3 regions of the Bacillus sp. FJAT-27231 genome follow, and region 1 is predicted to be linked to each of the others. Evidence: riboswitches for the same ligand, from Rfam matches in the RefSeq annotation. Region 1 holds a riboswitch; each other region holds the start of a gene.
The links. Region 1 has a riboswitch for glycine ahead of gcvT (glycine cleavage system aminomethyltransferase GcvT). Riboswitches for the same ligand answer to the same signal wherever they lie in the genome.

Region 1 (6,826 bases):
GGTGTTTGTGAACGAATACGTAAAATATTTTATTGCAACGTTTCTTAGTTATTGGAATGAACCGAAGCAAGTAAGAAGAGAAAAACGTTACCAGAAACGGGCTGGGCGTGCGGCCTTTTCTTCTAGATGGTTTGGTTTGCTTCCTTGGGCGCTGCGCCAGCTCTTTTATAAAAAGTGATGGCGCAGCGCTTTATTTAGGAATGCAAGTAAATCACCCCACCATTAATAATATTCACATCGATCTTTGGAGAATATTGTTTTTCTAATGCCGCCTTTTCGATAAAATAAGCCTCAGGTTTTTCTTCGTCTTCATAAAAAGAATCAAGCAGGAGGGAGTCTTCCTCCCATTCTTTTTGTGCTTTTACCGCCCATTGATGATTTTCTTTTTCAAGCTGGGAGGTTAAAAAGCGCTGCAATCGCTTAACGCCGCTTTTTGGTTTAATTAAGGGAGTAATGGTAAAAGAAAAATCAGGGATTTTTGATACGAGCTGTTTACGGTTGAGTACGTCCATGAACTCTTCTTGAATCATTCCGTTAATTAAATTGAGGCCAAGTGAATAAAAGATATCTTTTTTATGATTGGCTTCATAGGATACTTTTACATTTATTAAAAGCCATGGATGAAGCGGCTGGCGATGACCGGTGGCTCTTTGTTCGTAGAGCCTGATAAAACGGGTATGTTCTTTCGCCGATTGAAAAATCTGTTGCAGACGAGGGGTGCCGAAGTGGATAGATTCCCCTTCAAGATCAGCCGGTATTTTGGTTTGATCGGTAATGAAGGTTACGGAAAGCGGCTCCGCTTTCATTCCAGTTTTTTCGGCATAATGCCAATAAAAAGGCCGATTCATCAATTCTTTATCAATGGCAGGCGTTAGTTTGACACTAAGTGACCCTTCTGTTTTCTCTAAAAAAGTACATTCAGTGGCTTTAAAATAGTCTTCAAGAAATAGATGAATTTCGTTCTTCACTAAAGCGCTCCTCCTCTTTTTTCCACTCGTTGGCTAATTCGATGGCCGCTTCAAGGTTTTTCATTTTGACGTGCAGCTCTCCTTCTGTTTTGGAGTGCTGAAAAATATCCACTAAATGTTCCTGCATATTAGGAAGATCGATTCTCTCTAAAATATCATCTAGTTGCCCGACAGCCTGCTCAAATAGATGGATTTTTTCATAGAGCAGCTGCAGAATTCGGTCTTCAATTGTATCTTCAATGCTGAAGTTATAAATGCACACATCTTTTGTTTGTCCGAATCGATGAACACGGCCGATCCGCTGTTCAAGTCGCATTGGATTCCAGGGAAGATCAAAATTAATGACATGGTGGCAAAATTGTAGGTTTAATCCTTCGCCGCCCGCTTCCGTCGCGATTAGAATCTGAGCCTGCTTCTCGAAAAGCTGCTTCATCCAATCTTTCTTTCCGCGTTTAAACCCACCGCGGAAGGGGACGGATGTAATCCCGTTTTGTTTAAAGAACCACTGTAAATATAGCTGCGTTGCCCGGTATTCAGTAAAAATAATTACTTTGTCATTAATCGATTGAACGAGCTGAAGTGCTTTTTCTGCTTTAGAGTTGTGCGTAATGTTCTGTATATGTGACAAAGCGTTTTGAAAACTCTCTGGAAAATCAAGATGGTTTCCATTCAGCTTCTTCGCCATGTTTCTTAAGGTGAAAAAGACGGCTTCTTTGCTGCTGCAGGCTTCCCGCTGCAAAGTAAGCAAGGAAAAAGCAGACCGTACATCATCTGGCTGGCTGCGGACGAGCTGTTCAAGAGCTTGATAGAGCGAGCGTTCTTCCTCTGTGAAAGTCACTTTAACGGATTCTACTTTTCTGGCTGTCCACTCCACACCTGTATCCTGCCGACGGTTACGAATCATCACTTTATTCATGAGCTTAATTAAATGGTGATGGTTTTGTACTTGCCGGTCTCCTTTTTTAAACTGCTCACTAAACTGTCCTTCGCTTCCCAAATGACCAGGCTTTAATAGCGAAACGAGATGGAACATTTCATCAAGCCGGTTTTGAATAGGTGTCGCTGTGAGTAATAGGCAAAATTTCTTTTTTAAGTGACGGACAAATTGATAGTTTTTTGTTTTATGGTTTTTTAATTTATGAGCTTCATCAATAATAACTAAGTCATAGTCTTGTTCATAAATTTTTTCCTTGTGCGGACTTCGTTTGGCTGTATCGATCGAGGAAATGACGATATCATGCTCATCCCAGGCATAAAACTTCTTTTGGGCAATAGCAGGAATGTAAAATTTAGTAGTTAACTCATGGGCCCATTGAGAAACGAGAGAAGCCGGAGCTAAGATTAAAACTTTTTTCACGAGGCCGCGAATCAAATACTCTTTTAATACTAGCCCAGCTTCGATTGTTTTGCCGAGTCCTACTTCATCCGCTAAAATAGCTTTGCCATTCATTTCTTCCACTACTCTTCTAGCTGCTTCAAGCTGATGCGGAAGAGCCGTAAGTTCCGGCAGAAAGCTAGGAGCTAACAATCCTTCAAAATCAGGGACCATCATTCGTCTTTCCATATTAATAGTCGATTGGAAAAGCGGCCAGCTCCCCCAAGGCCCATCTTGTTCGAGTCTTTTTTCTAATTCCTCTTCCCAGCTATGATCGAAATAAATTTCCACATCCATTTGAAAAACTCCTTTATAAAATATGTTGCCGAAACCTTACCTTTAATGGTAGGATGTAAGTGAACAAAATATTATGTCATTTTGCAAAAAAGCGAATATTGTTGATTTACTCTAATCCGATGTTCATAGTATGCCCATTTATTAACTAAATATAGCGAATGAAGGCGAGGGGAGAGACTGTTTATACAGCGCCGAAGGAGCAAACAAGCTTTTTGTGAATCTCTCAGGCAAAAGAACTCTTGCTGGACGCGACTCTGGAGAGCGTTTCGTTAACGAAACCACCAAAGAAGACAGCCTGTTTACCAGGTTAAACTTTCAGGTTCAAGGACAGAGAACAACTTGTAAAAGCTGTTCTTTGTCTTTTTTTATGCAAAAATAATGGGCTGAACCGCAGGAAGACAATGAAAGGGGTAGGGAAATGGGAGAATTAAAGCGCACACCATTGTTTGAATCGTACCAGCGATCTGGAGCAAAAACGATTGATTTTGGAGGATGGGAACTGCCTGTTCAATTTTCAAGTATTAAAGAAGAACATGAGGCTGTCCGCACAAAGGCAGGGCTTTTTGATGTTTCTCATATGGGGGAAATTACAGTAAAGGGAAAAGACTCCTTAGCCTTTCTACAAAAAATGATGACGAACGACTTGTCAAAGCTCCAGCCAGATCAAGCAATCTATACGATTATGTGTAATGAAAAAGGCGGAGCTGTCGATGATTTGCTCGTCTACATGCTAGCTGAAGATGATTATCTACTTGTTGTGAATGCAGCGAATACAGATAAAGATTTTGATTGGCTGAAGAAGCATCAAGCAGGAAATATAGAAGTTGAAAACGTATCAAAAGACTGGGCACAACTCGCTATTCAAGGTCCTGCTGCTGAAGGAATTTTGCAAAAGCTAGTGGCTGATGTGGATTTAAGTGAGATTAAGTCTTTTAAGTTTAAGCAGGAAGTTAGAATTAACGGGATACCAGCTCTCGTATCACGAACTGGTTACACAGGAGAAGATGGCTTTGAGATTTATAGCCGAAGTGAAGATGCCCCTAAGCTATGGGAAGATCTTTTAGAGGCTGGCAAAGAAGACGGTCTTCTTCCATGCGGACTCGGTGCGCGTGATACCTTACGCTTTGAAGCGAACCTTGCTTTATATGGACAGGAGCTAGCTGATGATATTTCACCACTTGAAGCAGGCTTAGGTTTTGCAGTAAAGACAAACAAAGAGGACTTTATTGGCCTAGACGTGTTGAAAGAGCAGAAAGAAAATGGTCCGAAGCGGAAATTGATTGGTCTTGAGATGATAGATCGGGGAATTCCGCGTCACGGCTATCTTGTTTTTTCCGGTGAAGAAGAAGTGGGTCATGTAACGACCGGTACTCAATCACCGACGTTAAAGAAAAATATTGGTCTGGCTTTAGTGAAAGCAGAGTATGCTGTACCTGATCAAGAGCTGCAAGTAGAAATCCGCGGCAAAAAATTAACAGCTAAAACGGTAAAACCACCATTTTATAAACGCTCAAAATAAGAAAGAGAGAAGGGGAATATAATGAAGCATCGTTACTTGCCGATGACAGAAACGGATAAAAAGGAAATGCTTGCAACAGTGGGTGTCCAAACGGTAGATGAATTATTTGCCGACATTCCTGAAAAAGTACGTTTTCAGGGATTATATAATATTAAAGAAGCAAAAGCAGAACCAGCGTTGAAAAAAGAATTAAGCGCAATGGCTGCTAAAAACATCAATGCGAAACAATATGCTTCCTTTTTAGGGGCAGGTGTATATGATCACTATACGCCGTCTATTGTAGACCACGTTATTTCTCGTTCAGAATTTTACACAGCTTACACACCGTACCAGCCAGAAATTTCCCAAGGGGAACTGCAAGCGATCTTTGAATTCCAAACGATGATTTGCGAATTAACGGGTATGGATGTAGCGAACTCTTCTATGTATGACGGAGGCACAGCGTTGGCGGAAGCAGCTATGCTAAGCGCTGGTCAGACGAAAAGAAAGAAAGTACTCGTATCAGAAACGGTTCATCCAGAGTCACGCGATGTGTTAGCGACTTACGCAAAAGGCCAAAACATTGAAGTAGTGGTAATCCCGCACAAAAATGGAGTAACAGACATTGATCAGCTAAATGAATTAGTCGATAACGATACAGCAGCTGTGATCGTTCAATATCCTAACTTCTTCGGTGCGATTGAGTCACTTTCTGAAGTAGAAAAAGCGGCTCATGACGCAAAAGCCATGTTTGTTGTTTCTTCTAATCCACTTGCTCTTGGTGCACTGACACCTCCAGGAAAATTTGGTGCTGATATTGTGATCGGTGACGCTCAGCCATTTGGCATTCCGGCTCAATTTGGCGGACCGCACTGCGGATACTTTGCAGTAACGAAAAAGCTGATGCGTAAAGTGCCAGGCCGTCTCGTTGGCCAGACGCATGATGATCAAGGACAACGCGGCTTCGTATTGACGCTGCAAGCACGCGAGCAGCATATCCGTCGTGACAAAGCGACTTCTAACATTTGCTCCAATCAGGCACTTAACGCTCTTGCAGCCAGTGTAGCTATGACAGCTTTAGGTAAAAAAGGTGTGCGTGAAATCGCGACACAAAACTTGCAAAAAGCATTTTTTGCTAGAGAGACGTTAAAGCAAAATGGAGTAGAAGTCTTGTTTGAGGGACCTGTATTTAATGAATTTGTTATTCGCCTCAATAAACCGGTAAGAGAAGTAAACCAAAAGCTGCTTGAAAAAGGCATTATTGGCGGTTATGACCTTGGTCTTACTTACGATGGTCTTGAAAATTGCATGCTCGTTGCTGTGACAGAACTGCGGACAAAAGAAGAAATTGAACTTTTTGCAAAAGAATTGGGGGATAGCCATGAATAAGAAGGACCAAGAGCTTATTTTCGAATTGTCTCAACCAGGGCGGATTGGCTATAGTCTGCCTGAATTAGATGTACCAGAAGCAGATTTGTCTGCCCTTTTGCCTGCAGGATATTTACGTGAGGAAGAGCCGGAACTTCCGGAAGTCTCTGAACTTGATATTATGCGTCATTACACAGCGCTATCAAATAGAAACCATGGTGTGGATTCTGGATTTTATCCACTTGGTTCTTGTACGATGAAATACAATCCGAAAATTAATGAAGACGTTGCTCGTTTTGAAGGTTTTGCTCATGTGCATCCCCTTCAACAAGAAGAAACTGTACAAGGAGCAATGGAGCTATTGTACGACCTTCAAGAGCATTTAAAAGAAATTACAGGCATGGATGAAGTGACACTGCAGCCAGCAGCAGGAGCTCAGGGTGAGTGGACGGGATTAATGATGATTCGTGCTTACCATGAAGAAAACGGGGACTTTAATCGTACAAAAGTAATTGTACCGGATTCTGCTCACGGTACAAACCCAGCCTCTGCTACAGTTGCCGGTTTTGAAACGGTAACGGTGAAGTCTGGGGAAGACGGCTTAGTAGATTTAGAAGATTTAAGACGGGTAGCGGACGAGACAACTGCAGCGCTCATGCTGACAAATCCAAATACACTTGGCTTATTTGAAGAAAATATTTTAGAAATCACTGAAATCATTCACGGTGTCGGCGGCAAGGTGTATTATGACGGCGCCAACTTAAATGCCGTTATGTCAAAAGCCCGTCCTGGAGATATGGGATTTGATGTGGTTCACTTAAATCTCCATAAAACATTTACGGGTCCTCACGGCGGCGGCGGTCCGGGTTCTGGTCCAGTCGGCGTGAAGAAGGATTTAATTCCTTACTTGCCAAAACCGGTTCTAGTGAAAGAAGAAGGCGTCTATCGTTTCGATTATAACCGCCCGCAGTCCATTGGCCGCGTAAAACCGTTTTACGGAAACTTTGGCATTAATGTTCGCGCTTATACGTATATCCGCTCAATGGGCCCAGATGGCTTAAAAGCGGTAACAGAATATGCGGTATTAAACGCTAACTATATGATGCGCAGACTTGCTCCTTATTTTGACCTGCCGTTTAACCGTCATTGTAAGCATGAATTTGTACTCAGCGGAAAACGCCAGAAAAAGCTTGGGGTGCGTACGCTTGACATTGCTAAGCGTCTGTTAGACTTCGGTTTCCATCCACCTACAATTTACTTCCCATTAAATGTGGAAGAATGTATTATGATCGAACCGACTGAAACAGAGTCAAAAGAAAC
Region 2 (6,826 bases), 1.3 Mb from region 1:
ACGAAGAAGGTAATTGGCACACTAGAAGAGACGCCTTTAGAGAGAGCTAAAGACCTATATACCAACGCGAATAAAGCCTTTTTAACTTGGTCTGGCTTGTCAATTTCCGAAAGGGTTCATTTCCTTCAAAAGCTAAGGCTTTCTATTGTGGAACAGTTAGACGATATCGTGAAAGTCATTCATGATTCCACTGGAAAAGTTGCTGTTGAAGCTTTAACAACGGAAGTAATGACCGTTGTAGATTCCATTTCACATATTGAAAAGAGGGCGGCAGCGGCGTTGAAAACAAGAAAAGTAAAAACGCCGATTGCATTTATTGGAAAATACTCTTACATTGAATACAAGCCGCGGGGAACAGTATTAGTCATCTCTCCGTGGAATTTTCCGTTTCAGCTTTCGATGATTCCGATTGTGGAAGCGCTCGTTGCGGGAAATGCTGTTATTTTAAAGCCATCGGAAATTACCCCGATGGTGGGAGTACTGATTGAACAGTTATTTGAACAAGCTGGTTTTCCCGCTGGTCTATTGCAAGTTGCCCATGGCGGCAAGGAACTAGGCGCAGCCCTCGTAAAAGGAAAGCCTGATTTTATTCACTTTACGGGTTCTGTCCGAACAGGAAAAATTATTCAAGCAGAAGCAGCCAAACAATTGATCCCGACTTTGTTGGAACTTGGCGGCAAAGATCCGATGATTGTTTGCGCCGATGCCAATATGGAAAGAGCTGTACAAGGAGCTATTTGGGGAGCTTTTACAAATAGCGGTCAAGTGTGTATGTCAGTTGAACGGGTGTATGTGGACAAGTCCATCTATCAAGAGTTTGTCGACCGTTTAGTTCAGGAAGCACAAGCTTTAAAGCAAGGGACAGCTGCTGACAGCGATATTGGTTCGATGACCTTCCCTCAACAAACCGCCATCATTAAAGCACATGTAAAAGACGCACTCGAAAAAGGGGCAGAATTGATTGCCGGTGACCATCCCGATCAGTGGGGGGAGGATCAGATGTTTATTAAACCTATAATATTAACGAAGGTTGATCACGAAATGGCGATTATGCAAGAAGAAACATTTGGACCGGTGCTGCCGGTTATGTCCTTTGAGACGGAAGAGGAAGCCATTGCTTTAGCGAATGATACCCGCTTTGGCCTGAATGCCAGCGTTTGGACGGCCGACTTAGATCGGGGGAAACGGATTGTATCCCGGCTCATATCGGGAAATGCTGTGATTAACGATGTCATTATCACTGTAGCCAATCCTTATCTTCCTTATGGAGGAGTAAAAGAAGGAGGGATCGGCGCTTATCATGGAGATGTGGGCATGCAGAGTTTTTGTGTGCAGACCGCTGTTATGGTAGACAAGGGTCATAAGAAAAGAGAAGTGAACTGGTTCCCTTATGAAGGAAAGTATGAAGCATTTGCCAATCTCATTCGCAGCTTTTGGGGTGAAAAAAGGGATTGGGGTCAATTTTTATCGGCATATAAAAAACTTTTGAAGATTGGAAACAAAAAATAGAGGTAAAGGAGTGTTGTTTCATGGCTGAACAATGGAAGTTAGCTACGTTTGCCGGAGGATGTTTCTGGTGCATGGTCTCGCCTTTTGACGAGCAGCCGGGAATTAAAGAGGTTGTTTCAGGCTACACAGGCGGTCACACGGAAAATCCGACATATGAAGAGGTTTGCTCTGATACAACCGGCCACTATGAGGCGGTCCAAATAAAGTTTGACCCGGCTGTTTTTCCCTATAAAAAATTAGTGGAACTATTCTGGCAGCAAATTGATCCGACAGATGCGGGCGGGCAATTTAATGATCGGGGCTTGTCTTATAAAACGGCGATTTTTTATCATGACGAAGAACAAAAAGAATTAGCAGAGGCTTCGAAGACAGCGCTTGAAGCGAGCGGCCGTTTTCAAAAGCCCGTTGTAACGGCCATCCTGCCGGCAGGTCCTTTTTACCGGGCGGAGGAGAAGCATCAGCATTATTATAAAAAGAACCCTTTCCATTATAATCTTTATAGAGAAGGGTCTGGACGGGCAAAGTTTATTCGTGAAAATTGGAAGAATCGGAAAACAGATGAGCAATTGCGTCAAGAATTAACACCGCTTCAATATGAAGTGACAAAGCATAACGCAACGGAACCACCGTTTCGCAATGAGTATTGGAATCATATAGAAGAGGGGATTTACGTCGACATTATTTCAGGAGAGCCATTGTTTAGTTCGACTGATAAATATGATGCTGGCTGCGGCTGGCCGAGTTTTACAAAGCCCTTGCGCCGTATAGAGTTAGAGGAAAAGCTCGATACTTCTCATGGCATGAGGCGGATTGAAGTACGGGCGAAAACCTCTGATTCCCACTTAGGCCATGTGTTCGATGACGGTCCCGGTCCAGATCGGGCGCGCTACTGCATTAATTCAGCCGCTCTTCGCTTTGTGCCAAAGGATAAGCTAGACGAAGAAGGATATGGAGAGTTTAAAAGCTTGTTTGAGTAAGGGGAGTGTCCGTTACTCGCCATGTTCGCCATTTTACTGACCACAGAGATAGGATCGTTATTTGAGCAGGAGAAAGCGGCTGTCTTATAATAGAGAAAAACGAATTGGGGAACTGCAATGAATGAAAAAGAGTACGACCGTCTGCTCAAAATTCAGACAGGCGGCACATGGGAATGGCTCTATCAGTCGCTTCATTATAATCGTTATGAAGCAACCCCTTATGAAGCAATAGACGAGTTGTTCCGGGAATACGAGCTAAAGAGAACGGACGGAGTCGTAGACTTCGGCTGTGGAAAAGGGCGTCTGTTATTTTATATTCACTATCGGTTTAACGTGCGGGGCACGGGGGTTGAGGTGAATGGACAGCTATACCAGGAAGCGATTGAAAATCTGGCCGAGTATATGAAGAAAAAAAAGAGTCCCGTTCGTTCTATCCGCTTTGAATGTTGTGCCGCAGAGGACTATAAAATTGGGAAGGAAGATAATCGCTTTTATTTTTTTAACCCGTTTTCTATCCAAATTTTTATGAAAGTCGTTCACAATATTATGAGCTCAGTTGAAGAACAACAGCGGTCTGTTGATATTGTTCTTTACTACCCAACGGCCGAATACATTCAATTTCTCGAGATGTATACTCCATTTCAGCTTTTAAAAGAAGTGAAGGTGCCAGGGCTCTATGAAAAGAATGACAATGAACGGTTTTTGATTTTTCGTCATGAGGGATACTAATGGTTCCCTCTTTTTTTGTAAGCGGAATCGTCAAAGAAAAATAAAAGCAATTGACAATCATTAATATTTCAATTATTCTGAATGAAAATAGCGGATGACGATTGTGGGAGAGTGCAAGCAGTGAGCCACCGAAGGAGCAAGTTCCAAAAAGACCCTTGGAATCAATCTCTCAGGTAGAAGAACCACAATGGGACGCACCTCTGGAGAGCGCGTTTAAATACGCCACCAAAGGGGAAGGCTCAATCCGATCGCTGGATGGAGTTAAACTCTCAGGTAAAAGGACAGAGAAGGGAACGTTACCCTTTTCTGTCCTTTTTTGCGTGTATAAAAAGTGTCGGGAAGTGGTTGAAAGCCGACAAATGGAGAAGGGTATATACCAGGGAAAACGCTTACAGGAAGGGGTGGAATAATCGTGATCAGATTAACAGAGCCGGCTGTAAAACAGTTAAAAGCAATGGTACTAGAGGAAAAGAATAGTCCAAGAATTGATGCGGATGTCGCTGGCGGATGTGGTGTATCTGTGAGGTTTCAGCTTGTATTTGATGAGCCGCGCCGAAATGATAAAGTGATTGACTGTCAAGGAATTGAAATTCGAATGGATCGTTTTACCGAACGGTACTTAGATACAGAAACACAGGTTGATTACACAGAAGAATTAGGTTTTCTAGTGGGGGAAAGCTTTACTTCAAGCGACTGTGCGATAGAGTAGTTCTTTTTGAAATGAATATAACATTTAAGGATGGAGGAAGAGTTTTGCATAAAAAGGGGAATCTTAATTACTTTAAATTGTTAGTCACTTGTCCGGAAAAGCCGGGCATTATTTCAGCTGTGTCAAATGTTTTGCTGGAGCACAAAGCGAATATTGTTCAATTTGACCAGCATACGACGAATCCAAAAGACGGCATTTTCTTTATGAGAATTGAATTTGATATGGAAGAGACGGATACAGCCGTTGAGAAGCTTGAACAAGGGTTGCGGGAGTTATCCGAGTCCTATCCAATGGAGTGGGAATTAAGAAACAAAGAAAAAGCCAAGCGCATGGCTATCTTTGTCTCTAAGGCGGATCATTGTCTGTTAGAATTAATTTGGCGCTGGAAATCAAAGGAGCTCCCAGTTGAAATTCCAATGGTGATTAGTAACCATCCAGATTTAAAAGAAGTAGTAGAGAGCTATGGCATTCCGTATTACCATATTCCGCTTTCCCATGAATCGAAAGAAGAGGCGGAACAAAAAGCAATGGAACTAATGGAAGGAAAAGTAGACTTTATTGTCTTAGCGAGATACATGCAAATCCTTTCTCCTGGTTTTATATCAAAATATCCAAATCAAATCATTAACATCCATCACTCTTTCTTGCCGGCATTTGTAGGGGCAAATCCTTATGTGCGAGCTTTTAACCGTGGGGTAAAATTAATTGGAGCGACTGCGCATTATGTGACAAACGAGCTAGATGAGGGACCGATTATTGAACAGGACATCCTGCGGGTAAATCACCGTTACACAGCAGAAGACCTTAAGATTGCTGGTCGTCATGTAGAAAGAAGTGTACTTGCTGAGGCGGTTTCCTGGCATGTGGAGGATAAAATTATTGTTCATGGTAATAAAACAATCGTGTTTACGTAAGAGCAATGGTAGAAAACCAACTTTTACTCAATGTGACGAGTATCCTCCTAGCAATTATCTGTATAGGGCTTTTTTTCATAAATCAACGCAAGAGAAAAGTAAACTTGTTACAAGTCATTTTGCTTATCTACGCGTTGTCAGTACTGGTTACGTCCGTGCTGGATTATTGGCAGCAATAAAGCAAAGCTTTTAGGCTGTTCACCATCGTTTTTTATTGGTAGGAATGATTGTAAGCAAAGTCTACTTTATATATCATCAGGCTGATTGAAAAAGTTTGTCTTTCGAGGCGCAGTATCTGGCGAGCAACGAAGAAAGCCAACGTTTCTCAATAGTCTAAAAGCTTAACGGGCTTGTAGCCCGTTAAGCTTTTTTCATGGCTAGGAACTTTTTTGCCGCAAGTATTTTTTATCGTGCATAAACAATCTCCAAAAATAAATAAAGCCGGGAAAGAGAATGGCAAAGCCGGCAATGTACGTGATGAACACAGCCATAAAAGAATTGGGGTCTGTGAAGCCTGATTGAATCGTTACGTTAGGATAGACCATATACGGCAAATGAGCTTTCCCGTACACATAACTAGCAATGAAATATTGAATTGTAACCGCAATGACGGCAATTCTTGGCATTCCCCTCTCTTCTTTGTTCGGAAAGGATGGAAGGAACAGACTAATCCCGCCAATTAAAAAGAAGCCGAGTGAAACGAACAACAAAGGCAAATCATTCATCATGCGTGTGTATAGCCAAGGTGTTTCTGCTCTTAAAGTCAGCATAATCGCAAAAGCCATTAACAATGAAATAGGACCTAAAATGCGGCAGTCTCTTAAATAAACTTTGTAAGCCTCCATTTCATTAGAGGTTTTCGAATAATCTGCTAGCAATAAAGAAGACAAAAAAAGGGTGCTGCTAATCGCAAAGCCGATAAAGGCATATTCATTCGGGCTCGTAAACAGCTTTTGGAGGTTTAAAGACGGGTGACCGCCTTCGTACTCGATGAATGCGCCGTGAGCAACTGGCAGCACACTAATTAACAGGCCGGGAATTAAAATGCCGGTAATACCTGAAACATACGTTAGCGGCTTTTTATACTCAGTTGCAATATTTGAAAAGACTAAGAAGGCACTTCTGACCGCCAGTAATAACAAAATCATGCTTCCTGGAACGAGCAGAATTGTACCGAGCGTGTAAGCGGCCTTCGGAAATAAGCTATACACAGCAACAACTAAGGCGACGATAAACGTGTTTGTCACTTCCCAAGTGGGGGATAAGTAGCGGTTGGCAATATTCGTCGCCCTTGTTTTTTCCCGGTTTATGTAAATCATCGACCAGAAGCCTGCACCGAAGTCCATCGTTGCCATAATAGAATAAATAAATACAAACCCCCACAAGATTGTGATCGCGATTAATTCATTTGTCATCAATAGGGCCTCCTATACATGTAAGTAGAATCGTTAAGCGCCTTTTTCAGCCTTTTGGATATCATCCAACTCTGTATTCTTTCTAAAAAAGTACAACAGCACTGCTACAACGGTAATGCCTAGAAGTACATATACACTAAAGAATAAGAGGAAAAGAACGCCTAAGTTGGTTGCGGAGGTAACTGAATCAGCGGTAGCCAACACTCGATAAATGACCCATGGCTGCCTTCCTGTACAAGCGAAGATCCAACCGCATTCAATCGCAATCACCGCTAGCGGGCCGGATGCCACTAACACCCACAAAAACCATTTTGGAAAGCGGTCCTTTTTCATAAACTTTTTCCATACAATCCCCGCTAGCGAAATGAGAATAAGCAATGAACCGATCCCGACCATAGCATTAAAAAGTGTGTGAATAAACAAGGGCGGCCACAATTCTTCGGGAAAGTCATTTAACCCGACCACAACCGTGTCAAAGCTGTTGCCTGCTAGAAAACTTAATAACCAGGGAATTTCAATAGCCCCTTTGATCGTCTGGGTTTCCCGATCCGTAATGCCTCCGATCGCTAAAGG
Region 3 (6,826 bases), 770 kb from region 1:
ATATAAGAAAGCGTCCAGCTGTGGAGACTAAAACGATTAATGTAAAATCAAAAAGTCAAAAAGCGAGCGGCCCGCAAGGAAACAGTGAAGAAGGAGCGGGCGGTGAGTGGACGAATCAGTCGCCGAACAAAAAGAAAAAACGCGGCAAGTATTATGAAGGCGTACCGAAAAAGCAAGCGAAGAAAAGACGCCGGAATAAAGGATAATAGGTACCCGGCGGCTCTTTTAGCTGCCGGGTCGGACTGAATAATGGAAGGTGAAGAAGGATGCCAAAGGGAGAAGGAAAAGTAGTCGCGCAAAACAAAAAGGCGCATCATGATTTTTTTATCGAAGAAACATTTGAAGCGGGGATTGTACTGCAAGGAACTGAAATTAAATCAATTCGCGCCGGACGGGTAAATTTGAAAGATGCGTTTGCCCGCATACAAAAAGGGGAAGTATTCGTATATAACATGCATATCAGCCCTTATGAACAAGGGAACCGTTATAACCATGATCCGCTTAGAACGAGAAAGCTGCTGCTGCACCGTAAGCAGATTGATAAGCTGATTGGGGAAACGAAGGAAGCCGGCTATTCCATTGTGCCGCTGAAAATGTATTTAAAAGACGGCTATGCGAAACTGTTAATTGGTCTGGCTAAAGGGAAGAAAAAATTCGATAAGCGGGAAGATTTGAAGAAGAAAGAAGCGAAGCGTGACGTGGAGCGTGCATTTAGAGAACGGCAAAAAGGGTGAAAAGCGAACAGCTGTTGCTTTTTTTGCTGATTATGTTATAATAAGAACTGTAGCTAAGCTTCGGACATAGAGTCCAATTCCTATTTTTATAATGGGGACGTTACGGATTCGACAGGGATAGTTCGAGCTTGGGCTGCGAGCCGAGGGGATCGTCCTCGTAAAAACGTCAAAGCCAATAATAACTGGCAAACAAAACAACAACCTCGCTTTAGCTGCCTAATAACAGCTTGAAGCGGTTCCTCCCTCCATCGCCCATGTGGTAGGGTAAGGGACTCACTCTTAGTGGGCTACGCCGTAGTTCTCCGCCTGGGGACAAAGGAAGAGATGAATCAGGCTAGCTGTCCAGACGCCCGTCGATAGGCAAAAGGAACAGCGAAACCCGTAATATATCGACTACGCTCGTAGACGTTCAAGTGCCGTTATCTTTGGACGTGGGTTCGATTAGTAAATAGTCGCCTTGTATGGTAACATACAAGTGAAAATTCGGCTTTATCGGTGAAACCTAAGTCATCGAATGATGATAAGGCAATGCCGAGCGGTATGTGGAGCAATCCAACAGCCGTGTATCGACTTATAGGCTGCCACTTAGCGGGCAGTACTAGGATGCGGGAAGCTGCCTGAGAGATCTGGGTAAAACTATTTTTCGCATAAGACGCCGAAGGACCTGTCTTACTACGCAGGTTCAAGATATAGTCAGTGCCATGACGAAAGCATGGAAAAGCACGTCCCACCGTCTCCACCATACATAATTTGGTGGATATTATCTAGTTAATTAAAAGACTTGCCAAACGTGGCAAGTCTTTTTGTGTTCGTGAACGAGAAGGAGGTCTTTAACAGTTTTTATATGTTAAAAAAGGCTTCCTCAAATAATAATTTTGCTTTTAGCATAGCTGTTGTATACTTTCCATTTCGAGGAGTGACTCTGTCGTAGTGTTCCAATATCCATTTGGCTCGATTTCTTTTTTATCTATTCTGAGATAGGGGGAAACTTCTTTTAAAATAATCAACACACTCTCTTTGTTCTTTATAGACAATGTATAAGAGTCCTTGTGAAGGCCAGGCTTATAATTCTTCTTGTTACTAATGGCTCCGCCGGTCAGTGTTTGAATGTATAGAAGAAGCTCTTTATCCGACGAAGAAATGGTAATGCAAGGACGCCGATGTTCTCTTTGATGCATTCTAGTTAGTGTGATAGAGCCTTCCCCGTCTATAATTCCTGCTAAATAGCCCGCTTCCCAATCTTTCATGTCCTCTCCCCCTAAATTATTGTTATTCCTGAAAAAATGGAAGCTTTATGAAAGAAAAAACTCGTCAAGTTGTGATGATCATCAACTTGTATAGAAGCTTCAAAACATAGAATTGTTATTTCTATGAGTCTATTTTTCTAAGAAAGGATAATAAAAATTAAGTTTTTATTTAGATAATGATCCAAGTATAGGGTTTAGATACGAGAAGCCTTACTAACCCAGCGCATAACAGCCGTGATGACATCTTCCAGTTCTCTGCCGATTGGGGTTAAGGAATAGATGACTTTTCTTGGGGAGGATTCGAATGTCTTCTTTACGACTAGTCCTTCGTTTTCTAGCTCCCGCAGCCGTTCTGTGAGGAGCCGGTCAGAGATGCCAGAGATTTCATTTAGCAATTCGTGATATCTTTTATCACCCTTTAGCAAAGTATAAATAATGATTCCCATCCAACGCTTGCCAATGAATTCAATCGTATGGTGAAAGTTATCGCAAATCGTCGCTTTGTCTTTATGTTTCTTCTGAAGACAATTCCATTCATTTTGTTCGCTCATTCTGATAACCTCAATGTTTTTATCTTAATTTTAGCATAGAGTATTTGACAACCCAAGCTTACTAGTAGTAAGCTTATTTTTGAACTTACTATTAGTAAGTTTAATTGGGAGGGAAAAGTATGATAACAACGATGCCAAGCTTATCAGAAGTCATTCGCAATCGACATTCTGTTAGAAAATATGATCCACATTATAAAATTCCGAGACAGGAAATAGAGGAAATGCTGCAAGAAGCCATGTTAGCTCCATCATCTAGTAATCTTCAGCCGTGGCGCTTTATCGTCATTGATGATGAAGAAACGAAGAAGGAACTGAAGGCTATTGCTTATAATCAGGAGCAAGTTGAGACATCTTCAGCAGTTATTGCCGTTTTAGGTGATATTGAGATGTACAAGAATGTCGAAAAAGTATACCGCAGCAGCTATGAGGCAGGTTTCATCGACGAAGCGAGCATGAACAAGCTAATTCAGAATACGAATAATACTTATCCTAATGCGCCTGTTGAAGCAAGAGCTAATATTGCTTCATTTGACACAGGCCTCGTCTCGATGCAGCTTATGCTGATTGCCAAAGCGAATGGTTACGATACGGTAACGATGGGTGGATTTGATAAGCAAAAATTTGCTGAGCGGTTTGATGTGCCAGAAAGATATATTCCAATTGTTTTAATCGCTCTTGGCAAGGCCGCTGCGCCAGCTCATAAAACGACCCGGCTGCCGCTTGAAGAAATGGTTCGTTTTATCTAATTAAATAAATACCTCTATCAATAGGGGAGTGAAGGAGCATTCCGCGATTTTGCGGGATGCTCCTTTGTTCATTTTATTAACGATAAAAAAATAACAAATTAATCAAAAAACAGTTGACAATTACAACTATTTTTAATATTCTAAACGAAACATAGCGGATGACGATTGTGGGAGAGTGCGAGTAATGAGCCACCGAAGGAGCAAGTTCCAAAAAAGACCCTTGGAACTAATCTCTCAGGTAGAAGAACCACAATGGGACGCACCTCTGGAGAGCGCGTTTAAATACGCCACCAAAGGGGAAGACTCAATCCGATCGCTGGATGGAGTTAAACTCTCAGGTAAAAGGACAGAGAAGGGAACGTTACCCTTTTCTGTCCTTTTTTGCGTGCAGAAAAGGTGACGAGATAGAGCACTTTTCTAAAAGAGAAGAGTGAAAAAGCTTGGTTATTCAGCAGCGAGCGAACGAAATGTAAACGAATAGGAGGCGTAGAGATGAGTTTGCAAAATAATGATTTCACTATTTTCGAAGCGATTGAGCATGAGAAACGTCGCCAGCATGAAACGCTGGAGTTGATTGCATCAGAGAACTTTGTCAGCACGGATGTTTTAGAAGCAATGGGAAGCGTCATGACAAATAAATATGCTGAGGGTTATCCGGGGAAACGTTATTACGGCGGCTGTGAATTTGTTGATGTGGCAGAGCGGACAGCGATTGAACGGTTAACGACACTGTTCGGTGCCAAGTATGCCAATGTTCAGCCTCATTCAGGGGCACAGGCGAACCTTGCCGTTTTTTATGCATTGCTTCAGCCTGGCGACAAAATTATGGGGATGAATCTTTCGCACGGCGGGCATTTAACTCACGGAAGTCCTGTAAGCATCTCTGGCAAGTGGTTTGAAGTAGTTTCTTACGGAGTCAAGGAAGATACACAATTAATTGATTATGACGAAGTAGAGGCGATGGCTCGTAAAGAAAAGCCCAAATTAATTATTGCTGGTGCAAGCGCTTACCCAAGGACGATTGATTTTGCCAGATTCAAAGAAATTGCCGATCAAGTGGGTGCAAAGTTCATGGTAGACATGGCACACATCGCGGGACTTGTAGCAGCCGGTCTTCACCCTTCTCCGATTCCTTATGCAGATGTAGTGACAAGCACGACCCATAAAACATTAAGAGGACCACGCGGCGGCTTTATTTTAACGAACGACGAAGAGATCATTAAAGCGGTTAACAAAGCGGTATTCCCTGGTATTCAAGGTGGACCGTTGATGCATATCATTGCCGCAAAAGCGGTTGCTTTTAACGAAGCTCTACAGCCAGCCTTTAAAGATTACGCCAAACAGGTGATTAAAAACAGCCAAAAACTTGGGGAAGTATTAAAGAAAGAAGGAGCAGCTCTCGTCTCTGGAGGAACGGATAATCATCTGATTTTGCTAGATGTGCGCCCATGGGGGTTAACTGGAAAAGAAGCAGAGCGTCTGCTTGAAGAAGCAGGAATCACAGTGAATAAGAATACGATTCCTTACGATCCAGAAAGTCCTTTTGTGACGAGCGGAGTCCGGATGGGAACTGCTGCCTTAACAACGCGCGGAATGAAAGAAGAACAAATGGAACAGATTGCCCAAGTGATTGCTGCTGTACTGAAAAGTAAAGGGGAGCCGGCAGTGGTGGCAGAGGCTAAAGAAAAAACTGCGTCTATCTGCGGAGTTTATCCGTTATTCCAACAGCCGATCAACGTATAAGAAAGGAGCATCATAATGGAATTTCAGAGTTGCTTTGATATTATCGGACCTATTATGGTTGGACCATCAAGTTCCCATACTGCTGGTGTTGTGTCGATTGGCAAATTCATTTATGAACTGCTGGATGGTTGTCCTGAAGAGGCAGACATTATTTTCTACGACTCTTTTGCTGAAACGTATCAAGGCCATGGGACAGATAAAGCACTTCTTGGCGGATTACTCGGCATGGGTACGGATGACCCGGGAATTCGGCATGCATTGCAGCTTGCATATAAAGCGGGTCTTGATTACACGATTGAACCTCAAGGGTCTTGCCTATTCTTTGATCATCCCAATACAACGATGGTAACCGCAAAAAGAGGGGATCATCTTGTAAAAGTAGGCGGAGCTTCGCTAGGAGGCGGTTTATCTAAAATCTTTATGATTAACGGACGAATGGTGGATATCCGTCTGAGCACAAGCGATGATTTTTCAGCCTTGGCTAAAAACTACCAAGTGTACCGATTAAGAGAAGAAATTGCGAGGAATGCCTGATGGAAATTTTATCAATGAGAGAACTTCTGGAATTCTGTGAAAAGGAACAGAAAACGATCGGTGAAACCATGCTGATGCTGGAAGAAAAGAAGTCAGGAAGAGATCAACAAACGATTCTTCGTATGATGGAAGAACGATTGATCAAGATGAAGGAAGCCGTTGATATTGGAACAAAGGATTCCTCTCCTGCACCAAGCGGTATTTCAGGGGGAGATGCCGTTAAGATGGGAGAGTACGTGAAGTCTGGAAAACCGCTTACAGGCAGCTATATTAGCCAGGCTATGACATTTTCACTCGCTACTTCAGAGAGCAATGCTCGAATGGGTGTTATTGTAGCCACTCCAACTGCTGGAGCAGCAGGCATTTTACCTGGCGTGCTATTCTCCCTGCATCAAAATGATGGAACGCCTTTTAAAGATTTGGTTATGGGATTATTTACGGCTAGCATGCTTGGGTATGTAATTGCCAATCGCTCATTTATTTCAGGGGCTGCTGGCGGTTGTCAGGCAGAGGTTGGCTCGGCAGCTGCGATGGCTGCCGGTACCATTACGGAATTAAAGGGAGGAAGCCCGCAGCAAGCGGTACATGCAACCGCTATAGCAATGAAATCTCTTTTGGGATTAGTTTGTGATCCTGTTGCCGGTCTTGTCGAAGTGCCTTGCGTTAAACGAAATGCAATTGGCACATCCATTGCTTTTTCAGCTGCCGATCTGGCTCTTGCCGGAGTAGAAAGCCGGATTCCGTGTGATGAAGTGATTGAGGCAATGTATAAGGTAGGGAAAGACATGCCAAGAACACTCCGGGAAACAGCTCTTGGGGGCCTTGCCGTAACGGAAACGGGACTCAAGGTTAAAGAACGGCTGTTTTGCAGTAAAAAATAACGAGAAGTTCGTAAGTCAATCCAGACATCATGCAGGGGGAACAACATGATGTCTGGATCTAACATCACGATAAAAGGGGAAGCGTGAGTTTGATCGCTACGTATTTTCAGAGGGAAGAAAGGATAGGGTATAGCTTTTGGGAGCTGTACCCATCCATGCACAAAAAAGACGTCACGATAGAGGTGCTGTCTTACACAAAAGGGGTTTACTAAGTTTTTATATAAATAAAAGAAAAAGCGTTGTAGAGAAAGGGAGAAAAGAAACAATGACAAAAGCGACTGCAGATTTACTATATAGCAAAGAGCACGAATGGGTATTTCAACTAAGTGGAAACCGTGTAAGAATCGGTATTTCTGATTATGCACAAAAACAGTTGGGTGATATCGTATT

Region 2: another riboswitch for glycine. It lies ahead of AC623_RS19335 (iron-sulfur cluster biosynthesis family protein); the one in region 1 lies ahead of gcvT (glycine cleavage system aminomethyltransferase GcvT).
Region 3: another riboswitch for glycine. It lies ahead of glyA (serine hydroxymethyltransferase); the one in region 1 lies ahead of gcvT (glycine cleavage system aminomethyltransferase GcvT).

The regions. Positions count from the first base shown of each region.
Region 1 covers NZ_LFZU01000001.1:2,718,961-2,725,786, reverse strand. Annotated here, with positions in the region: gene AC623_RS21120 (YqzE family protein) at 8-178, shown strand; gene AC623_RS13080 (YqhG family protein) at 195-968, opposite strand; gene AC623_RS13075 (DEAD/DEAH box helicase) at 940-2,640, opposite strand; glycine riboswitch at 2,799-2,889, shown strand; glycine riboswitch at 2,893-2,973, shown strand; gene gcvT (glycine cleavage system aminomethyltransferase GcvT) at 3,059-4,159, shown strand; gene gcvPA (aminomethyl-transferring glycine dehydrogenase subunit GcvPA) at 4,181-5,527, shown strand; gene gcvPB (aminomethyl-transferring glycine dehydrogenase subunit GcvPB) at 5,520-6,826, shown strand, end outside.
Region 2 covers NZ_LFZU01000001.1:4,042,432-4,049,257, reverse strand. Annotated here, with positions in the region: gene AC623_RS19355 (aldehyde dehydrogenase family protein) at 1-1,509, shown strand, start outside; partial or broken gene msrA (peptide-methionine (S)-S-oxide reductase MsrA) at 1,530-2,051, shown strand; gene msrB (peptide-methionine (R)-S-oxide reductase MsrB) at 2,037-2,486, shown strand; gene AC623_RS19345 (SAM-dependent methyltransferase) at 2,604-3,215, shown strand; glycine riboswitch at 3,310-3,410, shown strand; glycine riboswitch at 3,414-3,502, shown strand; gene AC623_RS19335 (iron-sulfur cluster biosynthesis family protein) at 3,628-3,924, shown strand; gene purU (formyltetrahydrofolate deformylase) at 3,936-4,838, shown strand; gene AC623_RS19325 (cytochrome d ubiquinol oxidase subunit II) at 5,216-6,253, opposite strand; gene AC623_RS19320 (cytochrome ubiquinol oxidase subunit I) at 6,287-6,826, opposite strand, start outside.
Region 3 covers NZ_LFZU01000001.1:3,488,883-3,495,708, reverse strand. Annotated here, with positions in the region: gene rnr (ribonuclease R) at 1-206, shown strand, start outside; gene smpB (SsrA-binding protein SmpB) at 267-734, shown strand; RNA gene ssrA (transfer-messenger RNA) at 836-1,178, shown strand; gene AC623_RS16875 (LAGLIDADG family homing endonuclease) at 1,616-1,981, opposite strand; gene AC623_RS16870 (winged helix-turn-helix transcriptional regulator) at 2,176-2,532, opposite strand; gene AC623_RS16865 (nitroreductase family protein) at 2,652-3,278, shown strand; glycine riboswitch at 3,437-3,538, shown strand; glycine riboswitch at 3,542-3,630, shown strand; gene glyA (serine hydroxymethyltransferase) at 3,771-5,021, shown strand; gene AC623_RS16850 (serine dehydratase beta chain) at 5,037-5,555, shown strand; gene sdaAA (L-serine ammonia-lyase, iron-sulfur-dependent, subunit alpha) at 5,555-6,436, shown strand; gene gcvH (glycine cleavage system protein GcvH) at 6,702-6,826, shown strand, end outside.